DNA from 2 places in the Caulobacter sp. GW821-FHT12D05 genome. Region 1 is predicted to be linked to the other one. Evidence: predicted binding sites of a transcription regulator. Region 1 holds the regulator's gene; the other holds the start of a gene.
What was found. Region 1 encodes LexA, which represses DNA repair genes until DNA is damaged. Its sites were predicted from a motif close to ATGTTCNCNANNTGTTCT; they were not measured.
Positions count from the first base shown of each region.

Region 1 (11,495 bases):
GCCGCTTCGGTCGAACGCTCGCGATCGGTGTCCTCGACGCGAATAAGGAACTTTCCTCCCGTGTGGCGTGCATATAACCAGTTGAACAGCGCCGTACGGGCGCCGCCGATATGCAGGAAACCGGTGGGCGAGGGCGCAAAGCGCGTGACGACGCCGGTAGGGATGGGGTTCGACATGAGCTTCAAGACTGTGGGGCTGCACGCCGAGATGGCGTCTAGGAACGCGGACCGCAAGGCGACTGCTGAGCGCCTTGGGGCGGGGCGTCTTAGCATGCCGCTTCGTTCCGGGACCAGCCATATTCCGCATCGCGGCGAACTTGGCTTAACCGTCAAAAATACAGTGGTTTCCGGGTGTTAGGCGCGGAACTTGCCGATACCGCGCCGGTGACAGCGGCAACGCGGGTCTCTTGGCGAGACGCCGTGGCGCTGACGGCCGCCGAACTGCGCGTCAACACGGCGCGCGCCTTCTTGTGGACGCCGGTGGCGTTCGGCCTCGGCGCGGCGGGCTATCTGGAAGCGGGGCGTGAGCCGTCAATCTGGCTGCTGGGTGGCGTGACGCTGGTCCTGGCAGCCGTCTGGTGGACGCTTCGCCAGCGGAACGCGGCGGCGCTGCTGGTGGCGCTAGCCAGTCTGGCGGCCTGCGGGGCGGCTGGAGGCCTCGCCGCCAAGGTCCGCAGCGACCGCGTGGCCGCGCCGGTCATGGCCGGGGAGCGGGTTGTGCGGCGGGTAGAGGGCTTCGTCGTCGATGTCGTTAGTCCCGGCGCGGGCGGGCCACGCCTGTTGATTGCGCCGGCCTGGGTGTCGGGTCTGCCGCCTGACCGCACGCCGCGCCGGATCCGGGTGACGATCGGCGAGAACGAAACCCCGGCGCCGGGCCAGCCGATCCGCTTGCGGGCCATGTTGGGACCGCCGCCGCCGCCGGCCGCGCCGGGATCCTACGACTTCGCCCGCGACGCCTGGTTCGACTCGATCGGCGGCGTGGGCTTCATCATCGGCGACTGGGACGCCGCGCGGCTCGATCCGCCGCCCTGGCGGCTGCGGTTGTCCATGGCGGTCAACGCCTTCCGCTGGAGCCTGGCCCAACGGATCCTGGCGCGGATGGGACCGACCAGCGGCGGCCTCGGCGCGGCCATGGTCACCGGTCACGAGGCCTGGATCACCCAGGACCAGACGGACGCCATGCGCGCCTCGGGCCTGGCGCACATCATCTCGATCTCTGGGCTGCACATGGCCATCGTCGGGGGCTTCATGTTCGGCGTGGTGCGGCTGGGCGTCGCCGCCTGGCCGTGGCTGGCTCTGCGAGCGCCGGGCAAGAAGATCGCGGCCATCGCGGGGCTCGTCGCCGTGCTGGGCTATCTGGTGATCTCCGGCGCGCCGCCGCCGGCCGAGCGGGCGGCGATCACGGCCAGCGTGGCGTTCCTGGCCATCCTGTTCGACCGCCGAGCCATCACCCTGCACGGGCTGGCGGTGGCGGCGCTGGTGATCCTGGCGATGAAGCCCGAAACGGCCGGCGAGCCGGGCTTCCAGATGTCGTTCGCCGCCACCGCCGCCCTGGTGGCCTTGGCCGAGGCCTGGCCCCGTCCGGTGAAGGAGATCTCGACCCCGTGGTGGATCCGCTGGCCACAGGCGGGAATCGTCTGGGTGGCCGCCTCGGTCGCGGCCAGCCTGGTGGCGGGCCTGGCCACCGCGCCGTTCGCCATGCAGCATTTCAACCGCGTCGCCGTCTGGGGTTTGCCGGCCAACTTGGCGGTCGCGCCGCTGTCGTCGTTCGTGATCATGCCGTTCCTGGCCATCGGCACCTTGCTCGAGCCGTTCGGCCTGGGCGCGCCATTCCTGGCCGTGGCCGGGTGGGGCATCGACGCCATGGTCGGGATCGCCAACGGCTTCGCCGACGCCCACGGGGCGCAGAGGATCGTGGCCAGCGCGCCGCCGCAGGTGCTGGTGGTCGCCTTCCTGGGCCTGATGATCCTATGCCTGTGGAAGGGCCGCCTGCGCTGGATCGGCGCGCCCTTGGCCCTGGCGGTCGCCCTGTGGCCTCGGCCTACGCCGCCGGACGCCTGGATCGCTGCTGACGGCGCGACGGCCGCCGTGCGCTCGGGAGACGCGGCGGTGCTGCTGCGCACCGACGCCAAGCGGTTCGGGGCCGAGCTGTGGGCGCGGCGGCGCGGCCTCGAACCGGCGACCTGGAGCCTCTATGCCTGCGACAAGCGGGTCTGCGCGCCGGCCCTGGGCGCGCCGGTGCGGCTGTCCCTGGCCTGGAGCCGCAGGACACCCGACGCCGAGACGTTATCGGGCATGTGCGTGGCCAGCGAGGTGGTGGTGATCCGAGGTCCCGCACCCACGCGGATACCGCCTTTGTGCGCCGACGCGGTGCTGCTGACAGCCGAGGATTTCGCGCGGGGCGGGGCCGCCGAGCTCTATCGTCGCCCCGACGGCTGGCGCATCGTCTGGGCTCAGCCGTTGCGCGGCGATCGGCCTTGGTCTCGCCTGCTGACACCTGATGTCACGAGGGACGGCTAAGCCTCGCGCCGACCTTCTGGAGGATCCGTGATGTCCAACCCGTTCGCCGCCCGCCGCGCTGCTTTCCGCGCCCTGCATGCCGAGGGCTGCTTCGCCTTGCCCAACCCCTGGGACGCCGGCAGCGCCAAGCGGTTGCAGAAGCTGGGCTTCAAGGCCCTGGCCTCGACCAGCGCCGGCGCGGCCTGGGCTCTGGGCAAGGACGACGGCCAGATCACGCGCGACGAGGTGATCGAGCACCTGCGCCAGCTGTGCGCCGCCACCGACCTGCCGGTGAACGCCGACTTCGAGGCGGGCTTCTCCGACACAGCCGAAGGCGTGGGCGAGAGCGTCACCCTGGCCATCGAGGCCGGCGTCGCGGGCCTGTCGATCGAAGACTGGTCGGGCTCGGCGCTCTACGACCTGCCGGTGGCCCTCGAACGCCTGAAGGCCGCCCGCGCCGCCATCGACGCCTCGGGCCAGGACGTGATCCTGGTCGGCCGCACCGAGGGTTATCTGCGCGGCAATCGTGACCTGGCCCCGACGATCGAGCGGCTGAAGGCCTATGCCGAGGCCGGCGCGGACTGCCTGTACGCTCCGGCGGTGACCGATCCCGACGAAATTCGCGCCATCGTCCAGGCCGTGGCCCCCAAACCGGTCAATGTCCTGTTCTGGGGCTCGGACATGTCGGTCGAGAGCCTGGGCGCGCTGGGCGTACGCCGGGTCAGCACGGGCGCTTCGCTCGCCGCCGCGGCTTGGGCTGGCTTTGACAAGGCGGCAAAGCGCCTGGCGGAGGAGGGGCGTCTCTAGGCCCCAGATACGAAAAGGCCCCGATCCTCGCTGAGGTCGGGGCCAAATCTCTAATCGCTAGGGCGGGGCCTAGTGATACCGGCGGATCAGGCCCACCAGCTTGCCCTGCACCTCGACCTGGTCGGGGCCGAAGATGCGGGTCTCGTACTTGGGGTTGGCGGCTTCCAGGGCGATCGAGCCGCCCTTCTTGCGCAGGCGCTTCAGCGTGGCTTCCTCGCCGACCAGGGCGACGACGATCTCGCCCGAGGTGGCGGTGTCGCCCTTCTTGATGATGACGTAGTCGCCGTCGAGGATGCCGGCCTCGATCATCGAGTCGCCCTGCACCTCAAGGACATAGTGCTCGCCATTGCCCAGCATGGCCTCGGGCACCGGCAGGCGCTCGCGCTCGTGCTGGATGGCGTCGATCGGCGTGCCGGCGGCGATCTTGCCCAGGATCGGCAGTTCGCGGCTGTCATTGGCGGGCGCCGAGGATGCAGCCGGCGCGGGCGAGGGCGAACCGCCGCCTTCAAACACCTGCGGGCGGAACGCGCCACGGCCCTTGGGCGGGGCGGCCGTCGTGGCCTGCTGCGGCAGCTTCACCACCTCCAGCGCCCGGGCCCGGTGGGCCAGGCGACGGATGAAGCCGCGCTCTTCCAGGGCCGTGATCAGCCGGTGGATGCCCGACTTGGACGCCAGATCGAGGGCCTCCTTCATCTCGTCGAAGGACGGGGAGACGCCGGTCTCCTTGATCCGTTCGTGGATGAACATCAGCAGTTCGTGCTGCTTGCGGGTGAGCATGACGACCTCGATTGGAGCGCGGAACAAACCGCAAACCTTTCGAATGTTCTCTAGGCGTTCCGCGTTAAAGTCAAGTCGAGCGTCGTTCGCCGGAGAAAGGCGAGGAAAATCAAGGGCTAGCTTGGCCGATAGGGTAAATGTCGACCAGAATCAAAAGCTTAACGAAAGCTTTCAGGCGCGCTTGCGGGCTACGATGATGTCCTGGTCCTGCATCGGCTGGCGACGCCATTCGCCGAGGGCGACGTTGAGCACGTCCAGGCCCAAGGCCTCGTATTGCGCCAGGATGGAGGCCAGGTCGTAGGCGATCGTGTCCTCGGGCATGTCCGGGTTGGCCGTCCAGCAGCCGTCCAGGGCGTGGACGAAGTCGAAGGCGATCTGGCCATCGCCGGTGTTGGCGCGGGCCTCGTCGTCGATCAGGTACCAGGAGATGACGCTGGTCCCGCCGGGCTTCAGGACCCGGGCGATCTCGCGGGCGAACTGGGCCTGGTCGGCGGCCAGCAGGTGGGTGAACACCGAGCCCAACCAGACGAAGTCGAAACTGGCGTCCGGATAGGGGAAGACGAAACGGCTGGCCGGCTGCGAGCCTTCCGGATTGTACCGGTCGCTGTGCATGTCGGCGTGGGTGAATTGGAAGCGCGGGTCGCCGACGGCGATATTGGCCCGGCACCAGTCGATGGCCTGGGCCATGACGTCGAAGCCGGCATAACGACCGGTCTCGTCCAGATAGTCGACCAGCGGCGCCGCCGCGCGGCCGATGCCGCAGCCGACGTCGAGGATGGCGTGGTGCGGCTGCAGGCCCGCGTCGATGAACAGCTGCTTGAACTGTTGGCCGACACGCACGTAGTCGGCGTCAGCGGCGCCGACCAGATGCCAGAGCTCTTGCGGGGCGGCCACGGCGTCGGCAGCGGGCAGGGCGGGCGAAAAGACGCGACGCAGCTTGGACAGAAAGGCCCGCATCCGATTCCCTCAAACTCGAACTGGCGCGGACCCTAACGACGGTTGCGGGCTCAGCCAACCTTGGGGGCGGGCAGAGCCTTGAAGGTGCGGTCCAGGCGCAGGCCGTGGCCGGTCCACGAGAACAGGATCCGCTCGGCGCGGCCGACCAGGTTCTCGGCGGGGATGAAGCCCATGCCCAGCTCCGGCGGCAGGTCGGCGTCGCGGGCCACGTCCCAGGCGCACGAGGCATAGCCCTTGGGCGTCGAACCGGGGTTGAAGCGGCTGTCCAGCGAGTTGTCGCGATTGTCGCCCATCACGAAGTAACAGCCAGCCGGGACGGTGTAGACGCCGGTGTTGGCGGCCTGGGTCTCGGCCCCGAAGCTGTTGGTGGCGTAGGTGCGGCCGTTGGGCAGGGTCTCGCGCAGGTGACGTACCGGGATCGGCCAGGCGCCGGGCGAGCCGTCGGCGTCAATTCCGGTCAGGGTCTGGGTCACCGGTGCGCCGTTGATGCGCACCACGCCGCCGCTCATCTGGATGCGGTCGCCGGGCAAGCCGATGACACGCTTGATCACGTCGGTGCGGCCGTCGCTGGGCTTCTTGAACACCACGATGTCGCCGCGCTCGGGCGCCTGGCCCAGCAGGCGTCCGTGGCCCACGGGCGGGCTCAGCGGGATCGAGTGGCGGCTGACCCCGTACGGATATTTGGAGACCAGGATGTAGTCGCCGACCATCAGCGTCGGCTGCATCGACTCCGACGGGATCGTGAACGGCTGGCAGAAGACCGTGCGCGGGATCAGGAACACCACCAGCACGATGGCGGCCGTCTTGGCGGCTTCGATCAGGCCTTCAGTCCACTTGCGCATCGCCGTTCCTTTGCTTGCTCAAGCTAAGGTTAGGGCGGCGAGCTTGGCTAAATCGTGGCGCCCTAGAGAACGGTCTTCAGCTCCGGATGCCTGGGCGTGACCGGCGCATAGAACGCCGCCAGCGCCGCCAAGTCCGTCTCGTAGTCGCCGCTGGGCATCATCGCCGGGCCCAGGCCCACCACCTTGCGCTTGTAGTCCATGAAGCCGGGCACCATCGGCACGCCGGCCTTCAGGGCGATGTTGTAGAAGCCGGTCTTCCAGCCGCTGGCCTTGCCGCGCGTGCCCTCGGGCGCGATCGTCAGCATGAACTCGTCGCGGCGGGCGAACTCGTCGGCCATGGCCTGGACCGTGTCGCGCGACTGGGAGCGGTCGATCGGCACGCCGCCCAGGTCCTTCATCAGCCGCTCGAACGGCCAGCGGAACAGCGAGGCCTTGCCCATGAAGCTGAGCTTCAGGTTCAGCGCGTCGGCCGCGCCCAGGAAATAGACGAAGTCCCAGTTGCTGGTGTGCGGCGCGGCGATGATCACGAACTTGCGGGTGGTCGTCGGGGCCGAGCCCTCGATCGTCCAGCCCTCCCGCTTGAAAAAGGCGACGAGGGACCAATTCACCACGCGGGCGAGCCAATGCATTCGCGTTTCCTCGCGCGGCAGTGTTCTTGTTGAGGTGACTGTGGGCGGGCGAGGCAGAAAACGCCAGACGGCGCGTACCCGATCCGTCAGCCGAGCAGAGCGCGCGTGGCCGCCGTGACGTCGGCTTGGCGCATCAGGCTTTCGCCCACGAGCATGGCCTTGGCGCCGGTAGCTTCCATCCGCACGACGTCGTCGTGGGTGAAGATGCCGCTTTCGGTGACCAGCAGGGCGTCCTTCGGTGCGAGGGCCTGGAGGCGTTCGGTGACGGCCAGGTCGACGACGAAGCTCTTCAGGTCGCGGTTGTTGATGCCCACCAGGTCAGAGCCCAGGGCGCCGGCGCGCTCCATCTCGGCCTCATCGTGGACTTCCACCAGGGCGTCCATACCCAGGCGCTTGGCTTCGCTCATCAGCTCGGCGGCCAGGACGTCGTCGATCATGGCCAGGATGACCAGGATAGCGTCAGCGCCCAGGGCGCGGCTCTCGGCCACCTGCCAGGGATCCACCAGAAAGTCCTTGCGGATGCAGGGCAGGCTGACGGCCGCGCGGGCGTCGATCAGATAGGCGTCGGCGCCCTGGAAGCTGGGGCCATCCGTGAGCACGGAGAGACACGACGCGCCGCCGGCCTCGTAGTTGCGGGCCAGGGCCGGCGGGTCGAAGTCGGCGCGAATCAGGCCCTTGGACGGCGAGGCCTTTTTGATCTCGGCGATCAGGGACAGCTTGCCGGGCGCGTGGCCGGCGATCAGGGCCTGCTTGAAGCCGCGCGGCGACGAGGCGTTGCGGGCGGCGTTCTCGAGCGCGCCCAGGGTGCGGCGACGCTTGCGGTCGACGACCTCCTCAAGCTTGTAGGCGGCGATCTTGGCGAGGATGTCGGTCACGCGGGTACTTCCGAATTGGTGGCGGCCACCAGGCCGGCGAGGGCGGCCTTGGCGCGGCCTTCGTCGATGACGTCGGCGGCCAGTTCGATGCCTTCGACCAGGGTCTCGACCTTGTCGGCGACCAGGAAGGCGGCGGCGGCGTTCAGCAGCACGATGTCGCGATAGGCGCCCTTTTCACCGTCGAACAGACGGGTGAGGGCAGCGGCGTTGAAGTCGGGATCACCGCCGGTGATGTCGGCCAGCGAAGCGCGCGGCAGACCGACGGCCTCGGGCGTGATCGTGAACAGGTGGATGCGGCCGTCGCGCCACTCGGCGACCTCGGTCTCGCCGGTGGTGGTCAGCTCGTCCATGCCCGAGCCGTGCACCGACCAGGCGCGCTCGGCGCCCAGCGCGCCCAGGGCCTTGGCGATCGGCTCGACGAAGCGCGGGGCCGAGACCCCGACCACCTGCCGCTTGGCGCCAGCCGGATTGGTCAGCGGGCCCAGCAGGTTGAAGATGGTGCGGAAGCCCAGCTGCTGGCGGATCGGCGACACGTGTTTCATCGCCCCGTGATGAGCCTGGGCGAACAGGAAGCAGATGCCGGCTTCGTCCAGCGCTTGGCGCTGCTGCTCGCGCGTGGCGTCGATATTGACGCCCAGGGCGGTCAGGACGTCGGCGGTGCCGGACTTGGACGTGATGGCGCGGTTGCCGTGCTTGGCGACCTTCAGGCCCCCGCCGGCGGCCACGAAACCGACGGCCGTGGAGATGTTCAGCGTGTGCAGGCCATCACCGCCGGTGCCGCAGACGTCGATGACGTCGTACGGATGCTCCAGCTGCACGGCGGCGCGGCGCATGGCGCGGGCGCAGGCGGCGATCTCGCCCACCGTCTCGCCACGCAGGCGCATGGCGGTGACGGCGGCGGCCACTTGGGCCGGGGTGGGCTCGCCGCGCAGGCAGGCGGCGAAGAACACCTCGGCGTCATCGTCGCCCAGGGTCTGGCCGTCGGCCAGCTTGGCCAGCAGCGGCTTGAAAGCGTCGGACATGGCTAGACCCAGATCTGCGCGTCGCGCTTGACGTTCGCCAGGTCCATGAAGTTGGCCAGCATCTGGTGGCCGCCCTCGGTGGCGATCGATTCCGGGTGGAACTGGACGCCGAACACCGGACGGGTCTTGTGCTGCACGCCCATGATCTCGCCGTCGTCGGTCCAGGCGGTGACCTCCAGCTCGGGCGGCAAGTCTTCGCGGCGGACGGCCAGCGAGTGGTAGCGCGTGGCGGTGAACGGGTTGGGCAGGCCCTTGAAGATGCCCTTGTCGTCGTGGCGGACCTTGCTGACCTTGCCGTGCATCACGGCCTTGGCGCGGATCACCTCGCCGCCATAGGCCTGTCCAATGGCCTGGTGGCCCAGGCAGACGCCCAGGATCGGCAGGCCCTCGGGCGCGGCCTGCAGCAGCGGCAGGCAGATGCCGGCCTGGTCCGGGGCCTTGGGGCCAGGCGACAGCAGGACGGCGGCCGGCGCCAGGCCCAGGGCCTCCTGCACGGTCAGCGCGTCGTTGCGGTAGACGACCGTCTCGGCCCCCAGCTCGTTCAGATAGTGCACGAGGTTGTAGGTGAAGCTGTCGTAGTTATCGATGACGAGGATCATGACGCCGCCTTTCGGAGGTCGGTTCTAGCCTGCGCGAGCCCTTTGTGTAGCGGCATTTTCGCGCGCGGCTTTCAGTTACGGTTACAGCGGACGCGGTCTCAAGCATCATATGGGCATGGACCCGCGTGATTCCGCCCTGGACCCTGTCGCCGTCGCCTATGTCCGCGCTCTGCTGCGGCCGAAGACGCGCATCCAGAAGATGGCGCCGGTGCTGGCCGCCGCGGCCTTCGCCGCGATCTGTGCGCTGGCCTTCGCCACGGTGATGGTGCTGGCGCCGCCGGCGGTCACTCAGCACCTCCCGGACGATCGCCTGGGCGACTAGTCCTTAAGCGGTAGAGCAGCCCTAAGGCTCAGCTGAATCGCCAGGCTTCCTCGGCCGCGCGCTTGAGGGCGCGGGACTTGTGCAGGGTCTCGTCGTACTCGGCGTCCGGATCGCTGTCGGCGACGATGCCGCCGCCGGCCTGGACGTACATCATGCCGTCCTTGACCAGCGCCGTGCGCAGCACGATGCAGGTGTCGACCGAGCCGTCGGCGCCGAAGTAGCCGACCGCGCCGGCATAGCCGATGCCGCGCTTTTCGACTTCCAGCTCGTCGATGATCTCCATGGCCCGCACCTTGGGCGCGCCCGAGAGGGTACCTGCGGGCAGGGCGGCCATCAGCACGTCGACCGGATCGACGCCGTCGGGCGCCGTGCCCTCGACGTTCGAGACGATGTGCATGACGTGGCTGTAGCGCTCGATCTTGAAGCTCTCAGTCACGCGGACGTTCGGGCCTTTCGGGCGCTCAGCAGGCGCGTTGCGGCCCTGGTGGTTGAGCATGGCCACGCGGCCGACGTCGTTGCGGCCCAGATCCAGTAGCATCAGGTGCTCGGCGCGTTCCTTGGGATCGGCCAGCAGCTCGGCTTCCAGCGCCGCGTCCTGCTCGGGCGTGGCGCCGCGCGGACGGGTGCCGGCGATCGGCCGGATGGTGATCTTGTTGTCGCGCAGGCGGACCAAGATCTCAGGGCTGGAGCCCACCAGGTTGAAGCCGTCCAGGTTCAGGAAGAACAGGAACGGCGACGGGTTGGTCCGGCGCAGCGAGCGGTACAGGGCGAACGGCGGCAGGTCGAAGGGCGCACGGAAGCGGTGACTGGCCACGACCTGGAAGATGTCGCCGGCGGCGATGTAGTCCTTGGCCTTGGCGACCACGTCGGCGTAGTCGGCGCGGCTGACCGGGGTCGTGAACTCCATCGGATCGCGGGCGGGACGCGGCGCGTCGTGACCGAGCGGACGATGCAGGTCGGCCATGACGGTCTCGATCCGCGTCCGGGCGGCGGCGTAAGCGTCTTGCGCCGAGACGCCGGCCTGGGGCCGCACGGCCGTCGTCAGGATGATTTCCTGGGCGATGGCGTCGAAGATGGCCACGATCTGCGGGCGGGTCATGATCCCGTCCGGCAGGCCCAGCGTGTCCTCGTTGATGTCGGGCAGGCGCTCGACCAGGCGCACTAGGTCATAGCCCAGGGCGCCGAACACGCCGGCGGCCATGGGCGGCAGGCCCTTGGGCAGGTCCATGCGCGAACGCGCGACCAGGTCACGAAGGCTGTCCAGCGCGCCGCCCGGCTGGGGCGTGTAGCGGCCAGCGGCGATGTCGTCGCCTTCCGCGATCTCGGCCTGGTCGCCGCGGCAGCGCCACACCAGGTCCGGGTTCATGGTCACGATCGAGTAGCGACCGCGCCAGGTCCCGCCTTCGACGCTCTCGAACAGGAAGCTGTAGGGACGCGTCTGGGCGATCTTCAGATAGGCCGAGACCGGGGTCTCGAGATCGTCGATCAGACGGGTCCAGACGACCTGCTGCCGTCCGGAATCATAGGCTTCCGAAAAGGCGTCGAACGCGGGTTCCAGACTCATTACTCGGCTTTCTTTCCGGCCTTGGCGGCGTCGGCCTTGGCCAGGGCGTCGGTGTCGACGCCGATGGCCTGGCGCGCCAGGGTCAGGTTGCTCTTGGTCTTCAGTTGGACCTTGGCGGCGTTGCGCGAAGCCTCGCCCAGGTCGCGCATCAGGCCGCCGGCCGTCTGCTGCTGGGTCATGGCCGCGATCTGCGCCACTTGAGCCGACGGGGCGGCCTTCACGCCTTCCAGCTTGGCGACGACATAGGCCTCGCCCTGCTGGCCGGCGCGGGCCACGAAGGTTTCGCCCGACTTGGCCGAGAAGGCCGCGCCCAGGAATTCCTGGCCCAGGCCCATGTGCTGGCGAGCGTTCTGGCGCGACAGGCCGGCGACCTTCTGGACGTTCGACTGGGCCGAGGCGGCGACGGCGTCCAGGCTCTCGCCCTTCTTGACGCGGGCGGCCAGGGCGTCGGCCTTGACCTTCAGACGCTTGCCCATCTCCTGGTTCAGCCAGATGGCGGTCAGCTGCGGCTTGACCTCGGCCAGCGGCGGCATGGCGGCCGGATTAATCTTCTCGACCTTCACGGCGTAGTATTCGCCCTTGCCCAGCTCGACCAGTTCGCTC
Region 1 covers NZ_JBXAQO010000001.1:1,014,646-1,026,140, reverse strand. Annotated here, with positions in the region: gene gltX (glutamate--tRNA ligase) at 1-176, opposite strand, end outside; gene AC1RRR_RS04425 (ComEC/Rec2 family competence protein) at 384-2,519, shown strand; gene AC1RRR_RS04420 (isocitrate lyase/PEP mutase family protein) at 2,550-3,305, shown strand; gene lexA (transcriptional repressor LexA) at 3,375-4,082, opposite strand; gene AC1RRR_RS04410 (class I SAM-dependent methyltransferase) at 4,254-5,039, opposite strand; gene lepB (signal peptidase I) at 5,090-5,881, opposite strand; gene AC1RRR_RS04400 (lysophospholipid acyltransferase family protein) at 5,944-6,510, opposite strand; gene trpC (indole-3-glycerol phosphate synthase TrpC) at 6,597-7,385, opposite strand; gene trpD (anthranilate phosphoribosyltransferase) at 7,382-8,407, opposite strand; gene AC1RRR_RS04385 (anthranilate synthase component II) at 8,410-9,006, opposite strand; gene AC1RRR_RS04380 (hypothetical protein) at 9,122-9,328, shown strand; gene trpE (anthranilate synthase component I) at 9,357-10,892, opposite strand; gene AC1RRR_RS04370 (peptidyl-prolyl cis-trans isomerase) at 10,892-11,495, opposite strand, start outside.

Region 2 (11,495 bases), on a different contig from region 1:
GTTGCTGCGCCCGACGAAGTGATGCCCCTCGGCGGCGGCCGACAGCCCTGGGTTCAGCCCGCAGAACACGACGGACAGGCCAGGCGCGACGATGTCCGGGAGGGGCTTAGACATTCAGCGCCCGCGTTCCGCTGAGAAAGGGACTGCCCCGCAAATAGAACCGCAACGGCCGGTCGGCGTCCTTGGTGATGCCGATCCGCACGCCCACGCCGATGTCGGCCGGCTCGTGGTCGTCGTGGGCCAGCCACAGCGCACCCTCGGCGCAGAGGTCGAGGCCGTCGGCCCAGGGCCCGATCTGTAACGCTTGGGTCAGTCGACCGGGACCTCGCGCCAGGTCGCGCAGTTTCTCGGTCTGGCGATGAACCTGCATCAGGGCGATCCCCTCCAGCGGCTCCAGCGCCCTGATCAGGACACCGGCCCCGATCCCCTCGACCTCGCTCGACACGTTCAGCATCCAGGACACGCCATAGTTCAGATAGACATAGGCGTGGCCGCGCTCGAGGAACATCGGGCGCGTGCGCGGCGTCATCCCCCGGAAGGTGTGGCTGGCCGCGTCGCCGATGATGTAGGCCTCGGTCTCGACGATGCGACCGCTGAGCACGCCGTCTGGCGTCTCGCGCACGACGATCTTGCCGATCAGAAAGCGGGCGAGAGTTTCCGTGTCGATCGGCAGCTCGTCGCGCGTAAATCTCTTCACCAGCTGTCCACTCGTACTTCCCACGGCCTCGACATCCCCGCCGCCGCGTCCATTCCGCCGACGATCCAGCGCCGGGTGTCGGCGGGGTCGATGACGGCGTCGATCTCCAGGGCGGCGGCCATGCTGGTCGCCTTGCCGGCCGCGTAGAGCCGGGCCACCAGCTGGTCGTAGAGCGCCTTCTGCTTCACGGGGTCGGTCTCGGCCTCCAGCTCCTTGCGGTAGCCCAGCTTGACCGCGCCCTCCAGCCCCATGCCGCCGAACTCGCCGGTCGGCCAGGCCGCGATGAAGGCCGGGGCGTGGAAACTGCCGCCAGCCATGGCCTGGGCCCCGAGGCCGTAGCCCTTGCGCGTGACCACGGTGAAGAGGGGCGAGCGCAGCTTGGCTCCGGCGATGAACTGGCGACTGACGCGACGCACAGCGGCGGCGTCCTCGCTGTCGGGGCCGACCATGAAGCCGGGGGTGTCGCATAGGCTGAGCACTGGCAGGGCGAAGGCGTCGCACAGTTGCAGGAACCGCGCGGCCTTCTCGGCCCCGTCGCAGTCGATCGCCCCGCCCAGGTGGCGCGGATCGTTGGCGATCAGCCCCATCGGCCGGCCTTCGATGCGGATCAGGCCGGTGACCATCCCTGCCGCGAAGCCGCCGCGCAGTTCCAGGAACGAACCTTCGTCCACCAGCAGGTTGATCAGTGTACGGACATCGTAGACGCGCAGGCGGTTTTCCGGGATCGCGTTCCGCAGCCGCCGCTGGTCCGGCGCGGTCCAGGTCGTGAGCGCGCCCTGGAAATAGGACAGCGCCTGCTTGGCCAGCCGGGTGGCGTGCGCCTCGTCGTCGGCCAGGATGTCGATGACCCCATTGGCCCACTGATGCGCCGATGGCCCGATCTGCTCGGGCCGGAAGACGCCCAGGCCGCCGCCCTCGATCATCGCCGGCCCGCCCATGCCCAGATTGCTGTCGCGCGTGGCGATGATGATCTCCGACAGGCCGGCGATCGCGGCGTTGCCGGCGAAGCAGCGGCCGGCGACGATGGCGATCTTGGGGACCAGGCCCGACAGCTGGGCGAAGCTGCGGAACGTCGGCACGTCCAGCCCCGCCACCGCCGTGGTGTCGGTGTCGCCGGGCCGCCCGCCGCCGCCCTCGGCAAACCATACGACGGGCAGGCGTTGGTCGGCGATGACGCTCATCAGCCGGTCGGACTTGCGGTGGTTCATCGCGCCCTGCGTGCCGGCCAGGACCGTGAAGTCGTAGGCCAGGGCCGCCGTCCGCGCCTTGTCGGGCGGGAAGAGCGCGCCGTTGACGCTGCCGACGCCCGTGATCAGCCCGTCGGCCGGGGTGCTGGCGATCAGGTCCTCGACCGAGCGCCGCCGCTTCTGGGCCGCGATGGCCAGGGCGCCGTATTCCAGGAAGCTGCCGGGATCGACCAGGTCGTCGATGTTCTCCCGCGCCGTGCGATGGCCGGTCTTGCGGCGCTTGGCGACGGCGTCGGGGCGGGCCTCGTCCAGGGTGTAGCGGTGGCGGGCGATGACTTCGGCCAGGTCGGGACGGATGGCGTCGAGGTCCTCGGCGACCGCTTCGACGGCCTCGCCGCCGGCGACCTCCATCGGTTCCAGGAACACCAGCGGCTGGCCCTCGGCGACGGTGGCGCCGGGCTCGGCGGCGATCTTCAGTACGCGGCCGCCGGACGTGGCGTGGACGAGGTGCTCCATCTTCATCGCCTCCAGCACCGCCAACGCCTGACCGGGGTGGACGAGGTCGCCTTCATTGACTGAGATCGAGCCGACCGTGGCCGACAGCGGTGCGACCACGGCGACCGAGCCGTCGAGGGTCTCAAACGCCTGCGCGTCCTGCGTCGGAAGGCCGGCGACCAGTTCGGCCGCATGGTCCTCGATGAAGCGTGTCGTAAACACTGCGGCTTTTGGTACCGCAGTGTTCAAGATCGCCCGGATTAGCGGCGCGGTGGTCGCCACGCCCGTGATCTGGAACTCCGCCAGCGCCCGGTCGAGCCGCGCCGAGGCCTCGGCATAGGTCCGCCCGCGCGCGATCACCTTGGCCAGCAGGCTGTCATAGGCCGCCCCGACCGTGGTTCCGGCCCCGACGCCCGCATCGACCCGCACCCCCGGGCCGCCCGGCGGGCTCCAGGCGCCGATCGTCCCGTTGGACGGCTTCACCTGGCCGTCGGCGGTCAGGGTCTCGGCATTGATCCGCGCCTGGATGGCGACGCCGAAGGCCGGTGGGGCCTCCAGGTCCAGAGGCTTGCCCGCCGCCAGGTCGAACTGCAGCCGCACCAGGTCCAGGCCCGTGACCTCCTCGGTCACCGTGTGCTCGACCTGCAGGCGCGGATTGACCTCCAGAAAGTACGGTTGGTCGCCCTCGACCAGGAACTCGACCGTGGCCAGGCCGCGATAGCCGGCGCACAGCGCTTCGGCATGCTTCCACAGCTGCGTCCGCAGCGCCTCGGACAAGACCGCCGGAGCGATCTCGACCAGCTTCTGGTTCCGGCGTTGCAGCGAGCAGTCGCGGTCGCCGATGGCCAGCACACGAGCCCCGTCGCCGGCGATCTGCACCTCGATATGCCGCGCCTGTTCGACCAGCTTTTCGGCATAGAGCCCGCCGTCGCCGAACGCCGCTTCGGCTTCGCGCTGGCAGGCGGCGAAGGCGGCGTCCAGTTCGCTGGGATCGCGCACGGCCCGCATGCCACGTCCGCCACCACCCGCCCGAGCCTTCAGCATGATCGCGCCGTGTTCGGCCTGGAACGCCCGCGCGTCCTCCAGCGAGATCGCGCCTGTGCCCGGGATTAGCGGAACGCTGCGCTCCGCGGCTAACGCCCGCGCCAAAGCCTTGTCGCCGAAGGTCTCCAGATGCTCCGCCGACGGACCGATGAAGACGATCCCGCCCTCGGCGCAGGCGCGCGCCAGGGCGGGGTTCTCCGACAGGAAGCCGTAGCCGGGATGCAGGGCGTCGCAGCCCTCCGCCTTGGCCGCGTCCACGATCGCGACGATGTCCAGATAGGCCCGCGCGCCCGCGCCGGGCAGGGCGACCGCGCGGCCGGCTACGTGGGCCGTATCGCCCTGCGCATGGACCATCACGCTCTCGACCCCGGCCTCCGCCGCCGCGCGGGCGATGCGGACGGCGATCTCGCCACGGTTGGCGATCAGGACGCGGGACAAGGGCATGCGGGTTCCCCGAAATGAGCGGGCTTCATACGGCCGTTTGACGCACCTTCGCCCGACCCGCTTGACTCTCCAAGCACGAAAGATCAGAACAAAAGTAGAACAAGGAGTTGGGAATGGCCGGATCGCGCGAGGCGCGTCTTGCGGCCCTGAGAGGCCAGATCGCCGCGATCCAAGCGGGGACTCGGACTCCGACTCCGGTTCTGCCGTTCGGGGACCCGGCCATCGACGGCTGCTTTCCGGGCGGTGGCCTGCCGCTGGGGGGCTGGCATGAGGTGACGGGCGCGGGGCTGCAGGACGAGACGGGCGCGGCGACGGCCGCCTTCGTCGGTCTCTTGCTGCGACCGCTGGTGAAGACCGGGGCGATTGTCTGGGTCGCCCGGCGCAGCGACCTGTTCGCGCCGGGCCTGTTTGGCCTCGGCTTTCCGGCCGAACGGCTGATCCAGGTCCGCACCCGCGACGAGGCCGAGACCCTGTCGGTGCTGGAGGACGCCCTGTCCACCCAGGGCGTCGCCGCCGCGGTCGGCGAGGCCGAGGCGCCCGACCTGACCGCCGGCCGCCGCTTGCAGCTGGCCTGCGAGAAGCGCGGTGGTTTCGGGGTGCTGCTGCACCGAAGACCCTACGGCGGGGCCAGGAAGACAGCCGCCTCCGGCTCGGCTTCGTTCAGCCGCTGGCGGATCGGGCCTTCGCCGACCCCGCCGGCCGACGATATCGGCCTGGGTCCGCCACGCTGGCGGGTCGAACTGGAACGCTGCCGGGGCGGACGCTCGGGCGCTTGGATCTTGGAAGCACAGGAGGCCGGCTATGGCCCGCATCCTTTCCGTCTGGTGTCCCAACTGGCCGATCACGACGTGGCGCCGACGGAACCCGGACTACGACTGGTCGGCTGAGGCGCCTCCCTTCGCCCTACTGGTCTCCGAGCACGGGACCCGCCGCCTCGCCGCTGTAGACGACAGGGCGCGCGCCCTGGGCCTGTCCGCCGACCAGAAGGCCGCCGACGCCATGGCCCTGGTCCCGACCCTGGTCACCTTCGACCACGACCCGGCCGCCGACCGCGTGGCGCTGGAGGCCCTGTGTGACTGGTGCGTGCGGTTCTCGCCGGCCGTGGCCATCGACGGGACCGACGGCCTGTTCCTGGACATCACCGGGACCGACCACCTGTGGGGCGACGAGGAGACCATGCTGGTCGACCTCGTCGGCAGGCTGGCGCGCTGGGGCGTGCCGGCGCGGGCGGCGATCGCCGACACGCCCGGCGCGGCCTGGGCCTTGGCGCGCTACGGCGACGACCTCGCCATCGCCCAGCCGAGGCAGCAACGCGCCGCGATCGAAGGCCTGCCGGTCGCGGCCCTTCGCCTGGAGGACGCCGCCGAGGCCCAGCTGCCGCGCCTGGGTTTGCACCGCGTCGGCCAGCTCTTCGCCCTGCCGCGCGCCCAGCTGGCCAAGCGGTTTGGCCTGGCGACGACCTTGCGTCTCGACCAGGCGCTAGGCATGGCCGCCGAGGCCCTGACCTTCCGCCGCCCGGCCACGCCCTGGTCCGACCGCCTGGCCTTCTTCGAGCCAATCAGCGCGCCCGAGGACCTGGCTCGCGTGGCCGGCGACGCCCTGGCCCTGATCTGCCAGCGCCTGGAAGCCGAGGGGCGCGGCGCCAAGCGTTTCGAGGTCGTGTTCCATCGCCTGGACGGCAAGGCCTATCCGGTGCGCGCGGGCCTGGCCCGGATCGGCCGCGACGCCCGGCGGCTGACCAAGCTGATCGTTCCCAAGCTGGACAAGGTCGACCCCGGCTTCGGCATCGAGGTCGTCACCGTCCACGCCTGGGCGGTCGAGCCCCTGGCCGCCGCCCAGGAGCGTCTCGACGCCGATGCCGACGCGACCCTGGACGAGACCCTGGCCCCGCTGATCGACCGCCTGGTCAACCGCCTGGGCGAGAACCGCGTGTGGCGCGCCGACCCATTCGAAAGCCACGTTCCCGAGCGCTCGGTGATCCGCAACGCCCCGCTCGATCCCCCGGCCAGCGCGAAATGGGATCCCGACCGTCCACGCCCCGTGCGCCTGTTCAAGCGCCCGGAGGCCATCACCGCCATCGCCAAGCTGCCCGATGACCCCCCGATGCAGTTCACCTGGCGCGGCCGCGCCCACCGCGTCCGTCGCGCCGAAGGCCCCGAGCGCATCGGCCAGGAATGGTGGCGCGCCGGCGTCGGCGAGGAAGACACCGGCCCTGGCAAGATCCGCGATTACTACCGGGTCGAGGACGACGTCGGCGGCCGGTTCTGGATCTATCGGCAAGGGCTGTTCGGCGAGGCGGAAGCGCCGAAATGGTGGATCCATGGGCTGTTCGGATGAGCGCCTATGCCGAGCTGCAGGCCACCACGAACTTCTCGTTCCTGCGCGGCGCCTCGCACGCGGAAGAGCTGGCGATCGCGGGCGAAGCCCTGGGCCTCGCCGCCATCGGCATCGCCGATCGCAACAGCCTGGCGGGCGTCGTGCGAGGCTGGGCGGCGGCCAAGAAGCGCAACTTCCGCGTCCTGACGGGCTGTCGGCTGGACTTCATGGACGGCACGCCCAGCCTGCTCTGCTACCCGTCGGATCGGGAAGCCTTCGGCCGTTTGACGCGCTTGCTGACCGTTGGCCAACGCCGGGCTCCGAAGGGCGAGTGCCATCTGTCCTGGCAGGATTTCCTGGACCATTCGGATGGCCAGCTGGGCCTGATCATCCCGCCGAAGATGCTGGATGAAGCCTTCAAGCGCGACCTTGCGCGCATGGCCGGCGATCTGCGGGGACGGTCGTGGCTGGCGGGCGCCCGCGCCTACGCCGCCCAGGACCTGAAGCGTCTCTCACATCTAGACGCCCTGGGGCGCGCGACCGGCGCGCCGATGGTCGCCACCAATGACGTGCTCTATCACGGCCCCGAGCGACGACCGCTGCAGGACGTGATCACCTGTGTTCGCGAGCACTGCACGATCCAGGAGGCGGGCTTTCGGCTTGAGGCCAATGCCGAGCGTCACATCAAGGCGCCGGCGGAGATGGCGCGCCTCTTCGAGCGCTGGCCGCGCGCGGTCGAACGGACGATCGAGATCGTCGAACGGATCGGCTTCGACCTGGGCCAACTCGACGAGGAATATCCCGACGAACCGGTGCCGCCCGGCAAGACAGCGATGCAGCACCTGACCGACCTCACCTGGAGCGGCGCCGCTTGGCGCTATCCCAGCGGCGTGCCCGACAAGGTGGCCGCCCAGCTCAAGGAAGAGCTGCGGCTGATCGCCAAGATGGACTACCCCAACTACTTCATCACCGTGCACGACATCGTGCGCGAGGCGCGCAGCATGGGCATCCTGTGCCAGGGGCGGGGCTCGGCGGCCAATTCCTCGGTCTGCTTCTGCCTGGGCGTGACCGCGATCGACCCGACCGAGCACCGGCTGCTGTTCACCCGCTTCATCTCCGAGAACCGTGGCGAGCCGCCCGACATCGACGTCGATTTCGAGCACGAGCGGCGCGAGGACGTCATGCAGTACGTCTACCGCCGCTACGGCCGGGAATATGCCGCCATCTGCGGGACGGTGATCCACTACCGCCCGCGCAGCGCCATCCGCGATGTCGGCAAGGCCTTGGGCTTGACCGAGGACGTCACCAACCTGCTGGCCGGAACGGTCTGGGGCAGTTGGGGTTCAGGCCTGCCCGAGGAGCACCTGCGCAATGCGGGCCTGGATCCCGAGGCGCCGGAGATCGCCCGCGCCGTGGCCATGGCCACCGAGCTGATGGGCTTCCCGCGCCACCTGTCGCAACACGTCGGCGGCTTCGTCCTGACCAAGCGTCGCCTGGACGAGACCGTGCCGATCGGCAATGCGGCCATGGAAGACCGCACCTTCATCGAGTGGGACAAGGACGACATCGACAGCCTGGGCCTGATGAAGGTCGACGTCCTGGCCCTGGGCATGCTGACGGCGATCCAGCGGGCCTTCGGCATGCTGCGGAATGACCATGACCAGGAGATCGTTGACCTGGCCGACGTTCCTGTCGAACTGCCGGGCGTCTACGACATGCTGTGCAAGGCCGACAGCGTGGGCGTCTTCCAGGTCGAGAGCCGGGCGCAGATGTCGATGCTGCCGAGGCTGAGGCCCCGCCGCTTCTACGACCTGGTCATCGAGGTGGCGATCGTCCGGCCCGGTCCGATCCAGGGTGATATGGTGCATCCGTATCTGAAGCGGCGGAACGGGATCGAGAAGGCCGAGATGCCGGCGCCCTCGCCGGAACACGGTGAGCCGGACGAGCTGGAGCAGATCCTCGGCAACACCTACGGCGTGCCGCTCTTCCAGGAACAGGCGATGAGCCTGGCGATCGAGGCGGCCAGGTTCACGCCGGATGAGGCCGACGGCCTGCGCAAGGCCATGGCCACCTTCCGCAACCTCGGCACGCCCGATGAATACCGGGGGCGGTTCATCGATGGCATGACCTCGCGCGGCTACGAGCGTGACTTCGCCGAGCGCTGCTTCAAGCAGATCGAGGGCTTTGGCCACTACGGCTTTCCGGAGAGCCACGCTGCCAGCTTCGCCAAGCTGGTCTACATTTCGGCCTGGATCAAATGGGCATGGCCGAACGTGTTCTGCGCGGCGCTGATCAACTCGCAGCCGATGGGGTTCTATCAGCCAGCGCAATTGGTCCGGGATGCGCGCGAGCACGGGGTCGAGGTGCTGCCGCCCGACATCATGGCCAGTGTCTGGGACTGTACGTTGGAGCCGATGACAGCGGGCTTCCGCGCGCCGCGCATCCGCGAAGACAAGATCGCCGACTACGCCAACAGCCACCGCTGGAAGGCCGTCCGCCTCGGCTTCCGCCAGATCAAGGGGCTGAAGGAGAAGGGCGACATCGCGCCGCTGTTGAAAGCCCGCGCCGAAGGCGCCCGCACGCCCGCCGAGTTCGCCCAGGGCGGCGTGCCGCAGCGCGCGCTCGAGCTCTTGGCCGAGGCCGACGCCTTCGCCTCGGTCGGCCTCACCCGCCGCGAGGCGCTGTGGGCCGTGAAGGGGCTGAAGGGCGAGCACAAGGCGCCCGTGCAGGCGCCGCTGCTGGCCGGGTTGCCGCTGTTCGAGGACAAGGTCGCCCTGCCGGCCATGGGCAGCCCGCAGGAGGTGGCCGAGGACTACCGCACCACCAGCCTGTCGTTGAAGGCCCATCCGGTGGGCTTCTACCGACCGATGCTGGCGCGGCGCGGGGTGGTCACGGCTGAAGAGCTGCTGACGGTGAAGGATGGGACCAAGGTGTCGGTGGCGGGCCTGGTCCTGATCCGCCAGCGGCCGGGCACGGCCAAGGGCGTGGTGTTCGTGACCCTGGAGGACGAGACGGGCGTTGCGAATGCGGTCGTCTGGAAGGACCGCTTCGAGGCCGACCGCAATGTGGTGATGACCGCCTCGTTCCTGGTTATCCACGGCCGGGTGCAGCGGGCCGAGAACGTCATCCACGTGGTGGCCGAAGGCTTCACCGACCTGTCGGCGCACCTGTCGACCCTGAGGGACGAACCCGGCGCGCCGGCTCCGCGTGTGCGCCAGAAGGTGTCGGGGCGGCTGCTACGCAGCCGGGACTTTCACTGATAGCCACACCCGCCGCAGCCCCCAATACACCGCCCCCGCCACGATGAAGCTGGGCAGGGTCGCGCCCAGGTCGGGGAGCAGGCGGCTCAAGGCCTGGTAGGCGGCGACGCCGGCGGCCCAGGCCAGCAGGGCGGGCAGGCGGACGCCGCCGGACGCCACGATCGTCGCGCGGCGGCGGATCACGAAATGGTCGGTCAGCAGCACGCCGAACAGCGGCGCGAAGACCGAGCCGATCAGCAGCAGGAAACCCTCATAGCGGGCCAGCGGCGCGAACAGGGCGATGGTGGTGCACAGGCCGCCGAAGATCAGCGCCAGGTTGGCGGGCTTGGCCGGGACCAGGGTGGCGGTCGAGATGGCGGCCGAGTGGATGTCGGCGAAGGTGTTGTCGGTCTCGTCGATGACGATCAGGAACAGCGCGATCCCGCCGCCGCTGGCGGCCAGGGCGGTCAGCAGCAGGCCGTCGCCGCCGCCTGACGCCAGGGCATAGGCCGCGCCCAGACCCATGAACCAGATATTGGCCAGCAGGTAGCCCAGGGCGCTGCCCTTGAACATGCCGCCGCTCGTGCGACCAAACCGCGTGTAGTCGGCGATCAGCGGCAGCCACGACAGCGGCATGGCGATGACCAGGTCGACGCCGGCGCCGAAGCTCATCTCGCCGGTCCCGGCCTTGGCGAAGAGGGCGGCCAGGTCGTGCTCGGCCAGGAGGCGCCAGCTCAGCCAGCCCGCGCCGGCCAGCAGCAGCCACAGGCCATAGGCGCGCAGGAAGCGGCGGACGAACGACAGGGGTCCGACGATGGCCAGCCAGGTGGCCAGCAATCCAAACACCAGGGTCCAGATCATCGGGTTGGACAGGCCGAAGGTCTGCTTGGCCAGGGCGTCGGCGGCGTCGCGCATGGCGATGATCTCGAACGCGCCCCAGCCAACCAGCTGCACGGCGTTCAGCACCGTCGGGACGGTCGCGCCGCCCGCGCCCAGGGTCAGGCGCAGGGCGCCCATCGACGACAGGCCGGTATCGGCCCCGACCACGCCGGCGGCGGCCAGCAGCAGGGCGCCCAGCACCGAGCCCGTGACGATCGCCGCCAGGGCCGCGCCCAGGCTGAGCCCCGGCACCAGGAAGGCGCCGGCCTGCAGGACCAGCAGGCCGATCCCCAGGCTGAACCACAGCGAAAAGGCGTCGCGGGCCGTAAAGGCGCGACGCTCTGCCGGCACGGGCGTTAGGGGATCATAGGTGTCGTCGAGCTGAGCCATGGCCCCGTTTAGCAGCTGACCGGCGCCCACGCGAATTGCGGGTTTATGGCCAAGCTGTGTCGCGCCGGCCGTGAAAGCGTCACCATTCAGCCGAATCAATGTCTGGTTGCGGGTGCGCTCTTGGGGTTGAGGCCACGGGGGTGGCTTAGGGGGATGCGATGGACTTGAGCCTGTTGGCGCTGGGCGGCCTGGCGGCCGCGATGGCCTTGGACGCCGCGCCCGACCCGGTCCCGGCAGCGCCGCGTGAGACACCGGTGTCTTGCGACGAGGTCGAGGGCGAGGCCGCCAAGGCCAAGTGCCGGCGCGAGCGCAACGAGCTGGACCCCCTGACCATCGAAGGCGCCAAGCCCGGCGACACCGAAGGCCTGCTGGAACCGGAGCTGGAACTGGACGAGGAGGCCATCCGCACCCTGGGGGCCAATACGCTGGGCGATTTGATCGCCAAGCTGGCGCCGGTCCTGGCCAATGCCCGGGGACGCAGCGACGAGCCGCCGATCATCCTGATCAACGGCCAGCGCACGACCGGCAATATGAGCGATATCCCGACCGAGGCGATCCTGCGCATCGCGCCGCTGCGCGAGGAAGAGGCCCTGACCCACGGCTATCGCGCCGACCAGTTGGTCATGAACGTCATCCTGAAGAAGCGCTTCAACGCCACCACCGTGACCAACGAGGGCCAGTGGCTGGTCGAGGGCGGCCGGGCGTCGAGCGACCAGTTGGTCAACCTGTTCAAGGTGCAGGGCGAGGGACGAACCCTGGCGACGGCGCGTTATCATCGTGACTCGCCATTGTTCGAGGACGAGC
Region 2 covers NZ_JBXAQO010000004.1:48,429-59,923, reverse strand. Annotated here, with positions in the region: gene mug (G/U mismatch-specific DNA glycosylase) at 1-114, opposite strand, end outside; gene AC1RRR_RS18235 (DNA-3-methyladenine glycosylase) at 107-697, opposite strand; gene AC1RRR_RS18230 (acetyl-CoA carboxylase family protein) at 694-3,867, opposite strand; gene AC1RRR_RS18225 (ImuA family protein) at 3,981-4,754, shown strand; gene AC1RRR_RS18220 (Y-family DNA polymerase) at 4,669-6,204, shown strand; gene AC1RRR_RS18215 (error-prone DNA polymerase) at 6,177-9,443, shown strand; gene cytX (putative hydroxymethylpyrimidine transporter CytX) at 9,420-10,691, opposite strand; gene AC1RRR_RS18205 (TonB-dependent receptor) at 10,850-11,495, shown strand, end outside.
Region 2: the regulator LexA is predicted to act here: its motif matches at 3,953-3,970, upstream of AC1RRR_RS18225 (ImuA family protein).